DNA from 3 places in the Pseudomonas sp. KK18 genome. Region 1 is predicted to be linked to each of the others. Evidence: predicted binding sites of a transcription regulator. Region 1 holds the regulator's gene; each other region holds the start of a gene.
What was found. The regulator FliA, encoded in region 1, starts transcription of late flagellar genes. The targets are predictions, from matches to a motif close to CTAAAGTTTNNNNNNNNNNNGCCGNTAA.
Positions count from the first base shown of each region.

Region 2: a site for FliA is predicted at 2,966-2,993, ahead of V6607_RS02420 (methyl-accepting chemotaxis protein). Genes of this name have one in related genera too.
Region 3: a site for FliA is predicted at 1,245-1,272, ahead of flgM (flagellar biosynthesis anti-sigma factor FlgM). Genes of this name have one in related genera too.

Region 1 is NZ_CP146605.1:5,365,053-5,369,704, forward strand. Features, by position in the region: gene V6607_RS24035 (chemotaxis protein CheA) at 1-466, opposite strand, end outside; gene V6607_RS24040 (protein phosphatase CheZ) at 478-1,266, opposite strand; gene V6607_RS24045 (chemotaxis response regulator CheY) at 1,285-1,659, opposite strand; gene fliA (RNA polymerase sigma factor FliA) at 1,830-2,570, opposite strand; gene fleN (flagellar synthesis regulator FleN) at 2,567-3,400, opposite strand; gene flhF (flagellar biosynthesis protein FlhF) at 3,521-4,652, opposite strand, start outside.
Region 2 is NZ_CP146605.1:541,767-546,418, forward strand. Features, by position in the region: gene V6607_RS02415 (potassium/proton antiporter) at 1-1,048, opposite strand, end outside; gene V6607_RS02420 (methyl-accepting chemotaxis protein) at 1,283-2,908, opposite strand; gene V6607_RS02425 (hypothetical protein) at 3,186-3,416, shown strand; gene V6607_RS02430 (cell division protein ZapA) at 3,413-3,706, shown strand; gene V6607_RS02435 (acyl-CoA dehydrogenase) at 3,703-4,652, opposite strand, start outside.
Region 3 is NZ_CP146605.1:5,527,812-5,532,463, reverse strand. Features, by position in the region: gene V6607_RS24890 (flagellar brake protein) at 1-272, opposite strand, end outside; gene V6607_RS24885 (flagellar protein FlgN) at 368-835, opposite strand; gene flgM (flagellar biosynthesis anti-sigma factor FlgM) at 884-1,207, opposite strand; gene flgA (flagellar basal body P-ring formation chaperone FlgA) at 1,350-2,114, opposite strand; gene V6607_RS24870 (chemotaxis protein CheV) at 2,195-3,127, shown strand; gene cheR (protein-glutamate O-methyltransferase CheR) at 3,171-3,998, shown strand; gene flgB (flagellar basal body rod protein FlgB) at 4,232-4,639, shown strand; gene flgC (flagellar basal body rod protein FlgC) at 4,643-4,652, shown strand, end outside.

The DNA of each region.
Region 1 (4,652 bases):
CAAATTCGCTGTCGGTCACGTCGCCCGCAGGCTCGGCAACCGGCTCAGCCACCGCTTCCACCACGGGAGCGTTGGCCGCAGGTTCCGCCAGGCGCGCCAGAGCGGCCAGCAGTTCCGGCGTGGCGGCAGTGATCGGTGCGCGCTCGCGCACTTCACTGAACATGCCGTTGACCGCGTCCAGTGCTTCCAGGATCACGTCCATCAGTTCCGAGTCGACGTGCCGCTCACCCTTGCGCAGGATGTCGAACACGTTCTCGGCGATGTGACAGCACTCCACCAGCTCGTGGAGCTGGAGGAAGCCGGCGCCCCCTTTTACAGTATGAAAACCGCGAAAAATTGCATTGAGCAGGTTCGCATCATCCGGTCGGCTTTCCAGCTCGACCAGTTGTTCGGACAGTTGCTCTAAAATTTCGCCGGCCTCTACAAGGAAATCCTGAAGGATTTCTTCATCGGCGCCGAAGCTCATGGGTGTGCTCCTTAGAAGCCTAAACTGGACAGCAAATCGTCTACGTCGTCTTGCCCGGATACAACGTCTTCACGTTTATCGGCATGAATCTGCGGACCTTCACCCTTGGCGAGGTGTTTTTGTGGATCTTTTTCAGAAAGGATCGCTGCGCGGTCATGTTCGATGCCGGCAAACCGGTCGACCTGGCCCGCCATCAACACCAGTTTGAGCAGGTTGCTTTCCACTTCGGTGACCAGTTGGGTCACACGCTTGATCACCTGACCGGTGAGGTCCTGGTAATCCTGGGCCAGCAGAATGTCATTGAGGTTGCTGGAAACCGTGCGGTTTTCCTGCTCGCTGCGGGACAAAAAGCCCTCGACCCGACGCGCCAGCTCACGAAACTCCTCAGCGCCCACTTCCCGACGCATGAACCGGCCCCAGTCAGTGCTCAGGGCCTTGGCTTCACTGGCCATACCGTTGACCAGAGGCGTGGCGTTTTCCACCAGGTCCATGGTGCGGTTGGCCGCCGCCTCAGTCAGCCTGACCACGTAGGACAGGCGTTCGGTGGCATCCGTGATCTGCGAGATTTCCTCAGCCTGGGGCATGTGCGGGTCAATCTGAAAATTGACTATCGCACTGTGCAACTCACGGGTGAGCTTGCCCACTTCCTGGTACAGGCCGCGGTCACGGGTCTGGTTGAGCTCATGGATTAACTGCACCGCGTCGCCGAACTGGCCTCTTTCAAGGCTTTCGACGAGTTGATGAGCATGTTTTTTCAGGGTCGACTCAAAGTCGGCCTGCGATGATTCTTTATGCTCCATAGCTCCCCCGTGGCAGCATCAATGACCGATGCGTTCGAAGATCTTTTCGATCTTCTCTTTCAAGGCCAGTGCAGTGAATGGCTTGACCACGTAGCCGTTGACCCCGGCCTGGGCGGCTTCGATGATCTGTTCACGCTTGGCTTCAGCGGTCACCATCAGCACAGGCAGGCTGCGCAGTTTTTCATCAGCGCGCACGTGGCGCAGCAGATCGATACCGGTCATGCCCGGCATGTTCCAGTCCGTTACCAGAAAGTCGATGCTCCCGCTGTTGAGGATCGGAATCGCCGTAATACCGTCATCCGCCTCGACCGTGTTAGTGAACCCAAGGTCACGCAACAGGTTTTTTATGATCCGCCGCATCGTTGAGAAGTCATCAACGATGAGGATTTTCATGTTCTTGTCCAATTCGACCTCCAAGCAGTCTTAAACGCGCCCAGCACCTGGGCGCGCCATATCAATCAACAGGCGTTACACAAAAAGGACTACCGGGGGCGCACCACGGGCCAAGCCCGTCCGGGCGCAGGGCCTGGACGGTATCGTTCGCAGTGTCCCCACACTGCCTGTCAGCGCGCTCGCCACTCTCCCAAACGCCCCCGCAAGCGGGCCGCGCACTGGCTGTGTAACTGGCTGACCCGCGATTCGCTGACCCCCAGGACCTCACCGATTTCCTTGAGGTTCAGCTCTTCGTCGTAGTACAGCGCCAACACCAGTCGCTCACGCTCCGGCAAATTGGCTATCGCGTCCGCCAGCGCGCTCTGGAAGCGTTCATCTTCCAGGTCCCGTGACGGTTCGAGATGGGCACTCGCGCCGTCCTCGTGCAGCCCTTCATGTTCGCCATCCTGTAAAAGGTCGTCGAAACTGAACAGCCGGCTGCCCAAGGTATCGTTCAAAATCCCGTAGTAATCGTCGAGACTCAATTGGAGTTCGGCCGCAACTTCATGATCTTTAGCGTCGCGACCGGTTTTTGCTTCAATTGAGCGAATTGCGTCACTCACCATCCGCGTATTGCGGTGCACTGATCGCGGCGCCCAATCACCTTTACGCACTTCATCGAGCATGGCCCCACGGATACGGATACCCGCGTATGTCTCGAAACTCGCGCCCTTGCTCGCGTCGTACTTGGTCGACACTTCAAGCAGGCCGATCATCCCGGCCTGGATCAAGTCTTCGACCTGCACGCTGGCAGGCAAGCGCGCCAGCAGGTGATAGGCAATGCGCTTGACCAGGGGCGCATAGCGCTCGATCAATTCGACTTGACTGTCACGTGCCGACTTCTTGTAAAGGTTGTAGCCGCTGGCTGTCATAGCACCGGTCCTGCGCTCGTCTGATGCACCAATCGCTCGACGAAAAACTCCAGATGCCCCCGGGGATTGGCGGGCAACGGCCAGGTATCGACCTTCTGGGCAATAGCCTTGAACGCCAATGCGCACTTCGAACGAGGGAACGCTTCATAGACCGCACGCTGCTTTTGCACGGCCTTGCGCACACACTCGTCGTAAGGAACTGCGCCAACGTATTGTAAGGCGACATCGAGGAAGCGATCCGTGACCTTGGTCAACTTGGCGAACAGATTCCGCCCTTCCTGCGGGCTTTGGGCCATGTTGGCCAGCACGCGGAAGCGGTTCATGCCGTAGTCGCGGTTGAGCAGTTTGATCAGGGCGTAGGCGTCGGTGATCGAGGTGGGTTCGTCGCACACCACCAGCAACACTTCCTGGGCTGCGCGCACGAAGCTGACCACGGATTCGCCTATCCCGGCGGCGGTGTCGATCACCAGCACGTCGAGGTTGTCGCCGATGTCGCTGAACGCCTGAATCAGGCCGGCATGTTGCGCCGGGCTCAGGTGCACCATGCTCTGGGTGCCGGAAGCGGCCGGCACGATGCGAATCCCGCCGGGGCCTTGCAACAGTACGTCGCGCAGCTCACAGCGGCCTTCGATGACATCGGCCAGGGTATGTTTGGGCGTCAGTCCCAGCAGAACGTCGACGTTCGCCAGCCCCAGGTCAGCATCCAGCAGCATGACGCGACGGCCAAGCTCTGCCAGGGCCAGGGACAAATTCACTGACACGTTAGTTTTTCCGACGCCACCTTTGCCGCCGGTCACCGCGATCACCTGTACGGGATGCATGCTGCCCATTTTATTTCTTTACCTTGTCTTGCTTAGACGCAGGCTACATAAGTTGGCCGCGCGAACTGCTGGCAGGCCATCGATGTAGATACTTTTCACTGTCATTTTTAAATAGAAAGCCATGATGCCTCAGCCAACTCGCTTGTTCGGGCTGTGGTAGAGGTCAGCAAACATGTCAGCCATAGCTTCCTCACTGGGTTCTTCCTGCATTTGCACGCTGACAGCCCGGCTGACCAACTGATGACGGCGCGGCAGATGCAGATCATCCGGGATCCGCGGCCCGTCGGTCAGGTAGGCGACCGGTAATTCATGACTGATTGCCAGGCTCAATACTTCGCCCAGGCTTGCCGTCTCATCCAGTTTAGTCAGGATGCAACCCGCCAGCCCGCAGCGCTTGTAGCTGTGGTAGGCGGCGGTCAATACCTGCTTCTGGCTGGTAGTGGCAAGCACCAAATAGTTTCTGGATTTGATCCCGCGCCCGGCCAGGCTTTCCAGCTGCATGCGCAGGGCCGGGTCGCTGGCTTGCAGGCCGGCGGTGTCGATCAGCACCACGCGCTTGCGCAGCAATGGGTCGAGGGCGTTGGCCAGGGACTGGCCCGGGTCGACGTGGGTCACCGGCACATTGAGGATGCGGCCCAGGGTCTTGAGTTGTTCCTGGGCGCCGATGCGGTAGCTGTCCATGCTCACCAGCGCGATGTTCTGGGCGCCGTACTTGAGCACGTAACGTGCGGCCAGCTTGGCCAGGGTGGTGGTCTTGCCCATGCCGGCCGGGCCGACCATGGCAATCACACCGCCTTCTTCCAGGGGTTCGATTTCCGGGGTGACGATCATCCGCGCCAGGTGGGCCAGGAGCATGCGCCAGGCCTGGCGAGGTTCTTCAATTTGCGTGGTCAGTTGCAGCAGGTCGCGGGACAACGGGCCGGACAGGCCAATGCGTTGCAGGCGACGCCACAGGTTGGCCTGTTGTGGCTGGCTGCCCTGCAACTGGTTCCAGGCCAGCGAACCCAGCTGCACTTCCAGCAGTTCACGCAGGCCGTTGAGTTCGAAACGCATCGAGTCGAACACCCGCTGGTCTACCGCCGGCGCCGGGGCTGGCGCAGCAGGACGCGGTGGTTCAACAAAAGTCGGCTCTACCAGCGGCTCGGACGCGGTCAACGGCAGCCCGGCAAACAGCTGGCGATTGGTGGAGGCGTCGCTGTCGCCACGCATGCTCAGTTCAGCCTGGGCCGAGACAATGCGCGAAGCGGTCTTGCGCAGCTCG
Region 2 (4,652 bases), 2.4 Mb from region 1:
CCGCCAGAATGATCGGTACCGCACCGCGCAGGCCGACCCAGGCGATAAAGGCTTTCTCTCGGCCATGGAAGGCCTTGAACGGCAGCAGGCCGACGATCACCGACAGCGGCCGTGCGAAGAGAATCATCCACAGCGCCAGGCCCAGGGCCGGCAGCGCGATGGGCAGCAAATCATGGGGCGTGACCAGCAGGCCCAGCACCAGAAACATGCCGATCTGTGCCAGCCAGGCCATGCCGTCGAGCATATGCAAAATGCCATGCCGGCTGCGCACCGGGCGGTTGCCGATCACCAGGCCGCACAGGTAAACGGCGAGGAAACCGCTGCCGTGCAAGGCGTTGGTCAGGGCGAACACCACCAGGCCGCCGGAAATCACCAGGATCGGGTAAAGGCCGTTGGCCAGGTTGATCCGGTTGACCATCTGCAGCATCAACCAGCCGCCGCCCAGGCCGATGATGCCGCCGATGCCAAACTCACGGATCAAGTGGCCCAACAGGCTCCAGTGCAGGCCGGTCTGGCCGCTGGCGAGCATGTCGATCAGGGTGACGGTGAGGAACACCGCCATCGGGTCGTTGCTGCCGGATTCGATTTCCAGGCTGGCGGTGACCCGTTCGTTCAGGCCTTTGCCGCCCAGCAGCGAGAACACCGCTGCGGCGTCCGTGGAGCCGACGATGGCGCCGATCAGCAGGCCTTGAATGATGTTGAGGTTGAACAGCCAGGCGGCTGCCATGCCGGTGAGGCCGGTGGTGATCAGCACCCCGACCGTCGCCAGGGACAACGCAGGCCAGAGGGCTACACGGAAACTGGCTACCCGCGTTCGCAGTCCGCCGTCGAGCAGGATCACGGCCAGGGCGAGGTTGCCCACGAGGTAGGCAGTCGGGTAGTTATCGAAGATGATGCCGCCGCCGTCGACGCCGGCGATCATGCCCACGGCCAGGATGATCACCAGGATCGGAATCCCCAGGCGGGACGAAAGCGAACTCACCAGAATGCTCGCACCTACCAGCAACGCGCCGATCAAGAACAGGCTGTTGATGGTCGTCGCATTCAAAGGCAGTACTCCATGAGCAGGAAAGACGAGGCGCAAACTGACCATGCAGTCTGCGTGCCAGCGATTCTAACCTGTTGAATTGCTGTGCTGTCAAAAAGGTTTTGAATGGCTGGCGCATATTCAATGTGGGAGCGGGCTTGCTCGCGAAAGCGGTGTGTCAGTCGCGTTATGCGTAGCTGATCCACCGCATTCGCGAGCAAGCCCGCTCCCACATTTTTAGCCCTGCGGTATCCGTTAAAGCCTGAACCGCCCCACCATCCCGTTCAAATCCACCGCCAACCGCGACAGCTCACTGCTCGCCGCACTGGTCTGGCTGGCGCCGGTCGCCGACTGCACCGACAAGTCACGAATATTCACCAGGTTACGATCCACTTCCCGCGCCACCTGCGCCTGCTCTTCAGCGGCACTGGCGATCACCAGGTTGCGCTCGTTGATTTCAACGATGGCAGTGTTGATGGTGTCCAGCGACATCCCCGCACCCTTGGCGATGTTCAACGTCGATTCCGCCCGCTCGGTGCTGTTGCGCATCGAATCCACTGCATGCTCGGTACCGGCCTGAATGCTGCCGATCATCCGCTCGATTTCGCTGGTGGACTGTTGGGTGCGATGGGCCAGGGCCCGCACCTCATCCGCCACCACCGCAAAACCACGCCCGGCTTCACCGGCACGCGCCGCTTCAATCGCGGCGTTCAGGGCCAGCAGGTTGGTCTGGTCAGCCAAGCCACGAATCACGTCCAGCACCTTGCCGATGTCCCGGGACTCTTCCGCCAGGTTGCCGATCAAGGTGGCAGTGGCTTGCACGTCGCTGCTCATGCGTTCAATGGCGCTGACGGTTTCCTGCACCAAATCACGTCCATCGCCCGCAGACGACGTGGCGTTCTTCGAGGCTTCGGAAGTGCTGACCGCGTTGCGGGCCACTTCTTCAACCGCGCTGGTCATCTCGTTCACCGCCGTGGCGGCCTGTTCGATTTCGTTGTTTTGCTGGGTCAGGCCACGGGCGCTTTCGTCGGTCACGGCATTCAGCTCTTCCGCGGCGGAGGCCAATTGGGTGGCCGAGCCGGAAATGCGCTGCAAGGTGTCCTTCAATTTGTCCTGCATCTTGGCCATTGCCAACAGTAGTCGGCCGGCTTCGTCGTTGCCTTCCACCTTGATCGGGCGCGTCAGGTTGCCTTCGGCGATTTCCTCGGCGGCATCCAGGGCCTGGGCGATCGGCTGGGTAATGCTGCGGGTCAGCAGCCAGGCGAACAGCATGGTCAATGCAGTGGCGAGGATCAGCAGGATCACCACCAGCTCAAACGCCAGGTCGTACTGGTCGGCAGCTTGCTGGTTGGTGGCCAGCGCCATCTTGTTGTTGATGTCCAGCAGGCGGTTCAGTACGGCGTTCACCTGATCCGAGTTGTTCAGCAGCTCGGTATTCAGCAGCGTGCGCAGCTCTTCCACCTGATTGGCCCGTGACAGGCTCTTCATGCGCTCTTCAATCTGATGGTACTGGGCCAGCAGACGCACGTATTCATCGTAGGCAGCACGTTCTTCGCTGCTGTCGATCAACTTCTCGTAGACCGCCTGGGCCGTACGAATCTGCTGATTGCGCACGTCAAAAGACTCAAGGGTCTTTTGCTGGACGTCAGGCTCGCGGTTGGTCAGCAGGCGATACGACAGCACCCGCAGGCGCAGGGTCAGTTGAGTGAACTCGTCCAGGGCGCGAATGCTCGGCACGCTGCTAAGGGTGATGTCTTCCGTCGCCGCACGGATCTTGCTCATCTGGTTAAGGGCGAACACACCGAGAAACAACATCAGCGCGCCAATCAACGCGAAGCCGAGAAAGGCCCGCGGCGCGATATTCATATTACGAAGAGACATGTTGTGATCCTGGGGAGAAGCGCGATCCATGCGGGGTTTGAGCGGGGTGTCCATGACCTATCGGTCATACGACTAAAGTCTTGAGGGGGTGCGCGCTTTTGTCGCAGATCGGGGCGGGCCGACGGGATTCAGGAACCAGATGCCATAAATGCAGTCACTAAGGCTCGAAAGCGTGGCCTGCCCTGTAAAATCAAGGCCCCGCGCCAGGGATAACCCTGGCATCCGAGGTGAATTTTCTTTATCGTCACCGCCCTTTGAAAAAGCCCGAGAAATCAAAATGTTAGAAGCATCCCTCAGCCAATTGGAACAACTGGTCAGCGACCTGGTACAGCAGAACCAGGATCTACTGGGCACCAACGAATCCCTCAAGGCCGAACTGGCTCGCGCCAAGGATGAAAACGACAGCTTGCAGCTGAACCTGATGGAACAGGAAGAAAAGCAGGGCGCCACCGCTGCCCGTATCCAGGCGTTGGTTGAGCGTGTGAGCGCAGGTCCTGTCAGCGCATGAATGAAGGGATAAAGGTCGTTTCGATTCTCGGTGAGGATTACTCGATCAAGGCACCGGAGGGGGAAGACAACACCCTGATGAGCGCCGTGACGATGCTCAAGGCATCCCTGGCCACCACCAAGAAAAAGTACCCGACGTTGATCGGTGACAAGCTATTGGTGCTGGCGGCGCTGAACCTGTGCGCCGAGCAGATCGAAATGCAAAAGCACCATCAGCAGGAACTCGACCGTTACCAAGAGCAAGTCAGCGCCACGGTCGAGGTGATTTCCAAGGCAATCGGAACGCCTTAGAACCACTCATCCTGCATCCCCAGGCACGTGTCATCGCGTGCCTCGAGAATCGCCAGTTCATGATGGCAGCCCGGTATTTCCCACGTCAGGAAGTACCGGGCGGCCTGGAGCTTGCCCTTATAGAAGGCGACATCGGCAGCATTGCCCCTGGCCAGCCCTTCCTCGGCGCGAATTGCCTGTTCCAGCCAGCGCCAGCCAATCACCGTATGCCCGAACACCTTCAGGTACAGCGCCGAATTCGCCAGGCTGCTGTTGACCTTGCCCTGGGCGAGATCCGTCAACAGGCCGAGGGTGACCTCTTGCAGGCGCGCCACCAGTTGTTCCAGCGGTTCCCGCAAGGCGGTCAGTGACGGGTATTCCTGTGCTCGTGCGCCCGTCTCGGCGATCAGGCGGATCAGTTGCTTCAAGCCCGCACCGCCGTTCTGCGCCAGCTTGCGCCCGAGCAAGTCCAGCGACTGAATGCCGTGGGTCCCTTCATGAATCGGGTTCAGGCGGTTGTCGCGGTAGTACTGCTCCACCGGGTATTCGCGGGTATAGCCGTGGCCGCCGAGTATCTGGATCGCCAGTTCGTTGGCCTTCAGGCAAAACTCCGATGGCCAGGATTTGACGATCGGCGTCAGCAGGTCCAGCAGTTCGTGGGCCTGTTTGCGCGCAGCTTCGGTTTCCAGGGTGGTGGTGTCGTCGAACAGGCGCGCGGCGTACAAGCCAAGGTCGAAGGCGCCTTCCACGTAGGCTTTTTGGGTCAACAGCATGCGTTTGATATCGGCGTGCTGGATGATCGACACCGGCGCGGTGTTGGGATCCTTGCTGTCGGGCAGGCGGCCTTGGGGACGTTCGCGGGCATATTCCAGGGAGTACAGGTAGCCGGCGTAACCCAGCATCACCGCGCCCATGCCCACGCCGATCCGCGCTTCGTTCATCATCTGGAACATGCAACTCAGGCCCT
Region 3 (4,652 bases), 160 kb from region 1:
ACCCCCTCGTGAAAACCTTCGATCCGGAAAGCTTCGCCATTCTCGAGGTAGCGTTCGCCGTCGCGCGGGACCATTTCGTCCAGGGCCAGTGTCTTGCTGTCCCGGTCGATTTCCACCAGGTAGCTTTGAAACCGCTGGTTGCGTTCATGGAAGGTGATGATCAGCGGATCATGGCTTTCTTGCAGCATCCGCAAGGTGCCAGCGATTTCCAGCGGCGTGGTGAGTACCTTGGGTGGCTGCGGAGCATCTTCCGCGTTAAGGGCGTTGAACACGGTTCTTCCATCTCCAGACAAAATACGACTACACGCAAGTGCTGTCATTTTGCCAGTATGTGGCGCGACTTGGATAGGGCGCGCTCAAACTGGTTTCAGGCTTGGCTGCGGGTGCTTGGCTTGGCCAGGCGTGAGGTGGAGCCTTGAGCGTTGTAGAGAGCCGGAGGCTCGCCGCCGTGGAGAATACGCAACTGATTGGCGGTCGTGGCTTGCTGAAGCTGGATGGCCTGGCCGTTGAGGAGGTTGGTTTCCTGGCACAGGGTCAGCAACTGGTTGAGTTCTTTGCTCTGGGCCAGCAACTGGTCGCCCACCGTGGAGTGGCTGGCGAGTTGTTCCAGGCCCTTGTGGTCGGCCGTGAGGCCCAGGCTGATCAGAATCTGGCTGCGCTTCTTGCCGTGCTGTTCCAGCAGGACGATCAGCGATTGCTTGCGCGCCAGGATTTCTTCCAGCATGCGCATGTCCCGGCCGTACAGGGCCAGTGATTCTTCTCGAAGGAGCTCCAGCAGCTGCTGTGCGGGAGGCAGGTCTTCAATGATCAGTTGTAGCAAGTTTTCGTCGTGCATGGCTGGCCTTGGGGTTTAAGCGTCCAAAAGCCTGGCGCAGGCCTTTGCCTAGCGCTCGGCTTCGAAGTTAAGCAGTTTGCTGGCTACACGGTTGCTGTCGACCTTATAGCTGCCATCGGCAATCGCCTGTTTCAATTCGGCCACACGGGCTTTATTGACAACTGGCTGATCGCTCAGCGAGTCAGTGACCTTCTGCAACTGTTGAGCCTCATTGCTCAGGTGTACCGATTCCCCGCTTTGGCTCGCACCGGCCTGTTCTGTCTTGGCAGGCAGAGGCTGGGACTTGGCTTCAACGCTGTCTTTGGCACCGTTGGTGCGCGAAGAACCGGGCGTTGGCAGGGCGTTATTCAAACGACTGAAATCGATGACCATGTTAAAAAAACCTCTGGGTATTTGGACGCTTGCCATGTTTTCGGCCATACCCGGACAAACTTTAGGCTCGATTGACAATAAACCTATGCGCGATGCCGCTTTGCGCACAGTGTAGGAAAAGCTGGCGTCCGATGCCAGTGATCTATAAAGCCACCTCAACCTGCCCCGGCGCAGTCACCCGGGCCTTGATCACGCGGTTGGAATTCAGGTTCTTGACGCGAATCTGTTCACTCATGCCGCCGTTGGACAGGGCTTCCCCCGGCATTTTTACATTCAGGCCACCGCTGCTGGCGGAAATCACCACCTGGTCACCTTTGCGCACGACTTCGGCCTGCTCGAGATGGACCAGGGTAATCACCTGGTCAGCAACCATTGGTCGGGTAAGTTTCTGCCCGAGTGCCTGGTCAAGGGACGTGAGGTAGCTCTGGGTGATCATGCTGATGTCGCGCTCACGCATCGCGACGTCATCATAACCAATGATTCCGGTACGTTTCAGCGGGCGCGTCACCACCACCACTTCGCGAAACAGTTTGACCTGGGCGGGCACGAACACCGTCCAGGGCGAGGCGCCTTCGCAGCGCACTTTCACGGTCACGCGCCCGATGGGCTGGGCGGGGCTTTCCAGGGAAGCTGTCAATTCTCTGTCGCACATGGGCATGCGCAGGCGCGGATCCAGCTGGTTGACCTGGATTTCGTAGCGGCCCGGTGTCTGCGTCGTGGCCAGATAATCTTCTACAGTGAACTCAAGAAAGCCTTGAGTGACGCCGATAAGCAGATCAGGCAAGGTGACGTTATCGGCGCGGGCCGGCTGGCCCGTAGCCAAGGCAAGCAACGCCATCGAGACGCAGAGCAATCTGCGGTACTGTGGGGATCGGAGGCGTCGGGAAACTGTCGTTTTGATGTCCATGGCCAATAAAAAAGCAAAGCTCGTGCCGTTTAGTGTTGGGTACGCGTCGTACCCCTAAGTTTTAGCGTAGGAGTCTGGGCATGGCCGGTGTAATGGATTCAGTGAACCAGCGCACACAGCTGGTGGGGCAGAATCGCCTGGAGTTGCTGTTGTTCCGTCTGGACGGCAAGCAGCTGTACGGGATTAATGTCTTCAAGGTTCGCGAAGTGCTGCAGTGTCCCAAGCTGACAATAATGCCCAAGTCCAGCCCGGTGGTTTGCGGTGTGGCGAACATTCGTGGCGCGACCATCCCGATTCTTGACCTGGCAATGGCCACCGGTTCGGCGGGGTTGCAGGACCGCGAGAGCCCATTCGTGATCATTACCGAGTACAACACCAAGACCCAGGGTTTCCTGGTGCGCTCGGTGGAGCGCATCGTCAACATGAACTGGGAAGAGATCCATCCGCCGCCCAAGGGCACCGGTCGCGATCACTACCTCACGGCGGTGACGCGGGTCGACAACCAGTTGGTGGAAATCATCGACGTGGAGAAAATCCTCGCCGAAGTGGCCCCGACCTCCGAGGCGATATCGGTGGGTGTGGTAGACGCCGAAACCGCGCACAAGGCGATCTCGCTGCGGGTGCTGACGGTGGACGACTCTTCGGTCGCGCGCAAGCAGGTGTCCCGTTGCCTGCAGACCGTTGGGGTCGAAGTGGTCGCGCTCAATGACGGTCGCCAGGCCCTGGATTACCTGCGCAAGCTGGTGGATGAGGGCAAGAAGCCGGAAGAAGAATTCCTGATGATGATCTCCGACATCGAGATGCCGGAAATGGACGGCTACACCCTCACGGCCGAGATACGCAACGACCCACGCATGCAAAAACTACATATCATCCTGCATACTTCGTTGTCGGGTGTATTCAATCAGGCGATGGTCAAGAAGGTCGGTGCCGATGACTTCCTGGCCAAATTCCGCCCTGATGACCTGGCATCCCGGGTAGTCGACCGGATCAAGGCAGCAGATCACGGCTAGGGGCCTTTTCCCTGGCGGTCACACGATTTAAGAGGCGGTATCATTGTCTACGGGTAATTTGGATTTCGAACAGTTCCGGGTCTTCCTGGAAAAGGCCTGTGGCATATTGCTCGGTGAAAACAAGCAGTACCTGGTATCCAGCCGTCTCAACAAACTGATGGAGCAGCAAGGCATCAAGTCCCTCGGGGAGTTGGTGCAACGGATCCAGGGCCAGCCACGCAGCGGGCTCAAGGAGATGGTGGTCGACGCCATGACCACCAACGAAACCTTGTGGTTTCGCGATACCTATCCGTTTGAAGTGCTCAAGAACAAGGTGCTGCCCGAGGCGATCAAGGCCGCTCCCGGCCAGCGTCTGCGCATCTGGTCGGCGGCCTGTTCGTCGGGACAGGAACCGTATTCGATTTCGATGGCCATCGATGAGTTCGAGCGGACCAACATGGGCCAGTTGAAAGCCGGGGCGCAAATCGTGGCCACGGATTTGTCCGGCACCATGCTCACCAACTGCAAGACCGGCGAGTACGACAGCCTGGCGCTGGGGCGCGGGTTGTCCCAGGAGCGCTTGCAGCGTTTCTTCGATCCCAAGGGAGCAGGGCGTTGGGCGGTCAAGGCGCCGATCAAGAGCCGGGTGGAGTTTCGTTCGTTCAACCTGCTGGACAGTTATGCCAGCCTGGGCAAGTTCGACATGGTGTTTTGCCGCAACGTGCTGATCTACTTCTCGGCCGAGGTGAAGAAAGACATTCTGTTGCGCATCCACGGCACCCTCAAGCGTGGCGGTTATCTGTTCCTGGGGGCTTCCGAGGCGCTGAACGGTTTGCCGGATCATTACCAGATGGTGCAGTGCAGTCCTGGAATCATTTACCAGGCCAAGTGATGAGTGCTTGGACAAAAAGGGAGGCCTGCACAGGCCTCCCTTTTTTATGGCCGCAAAGCGGCAAGCCCTCATTGCCGCTTTACTGGCGTTTCGCGGAAACCCTTTGCCGCTTTTCTGGCATTGCCGCCGGCAATTCCCTCTCAAACCCTTGATTTACGGGGATCAAGCAACTTGGCATGGCCCTTGCTAAATCCTTGTTACGAAAAGCAGGTCAGCCCCTAAAGGTTTCCGCCATGAGCATCAGCTTCGATAAAGCGCTCGGTATCCACGAACAAGCACTGGGCTTTCGCGCCCAGCGTGCCGAAGTCCTGGCCAACAACATCGCCAACGCCGACACCCCGAACTACAAGGCTCGGGACCTGGACTTCTCTGCCGTGCTCGCCGCCCAGCAAGACAAGACCAAGAACGGCACCTTCGCCCTGAACATGACCAACAGCCGTCATATCGAGGCGCAAGGCCTGGGCAATGGTGACGAGTCGCTGCTGTATCGCACGCCGATGCAACCGTCGATCGACCAGAACACCGTGGACGCCCAGTTGGAGCAATCGGCCTACGCCGAGAACTCAGTGAACTTCCAGGCCAGCTTCACCCTGCTCAACAGCAAATTCAAAGGGCTGATGTCAGCCCTGCGTGGAGAATAAGCCATGTCCCTCG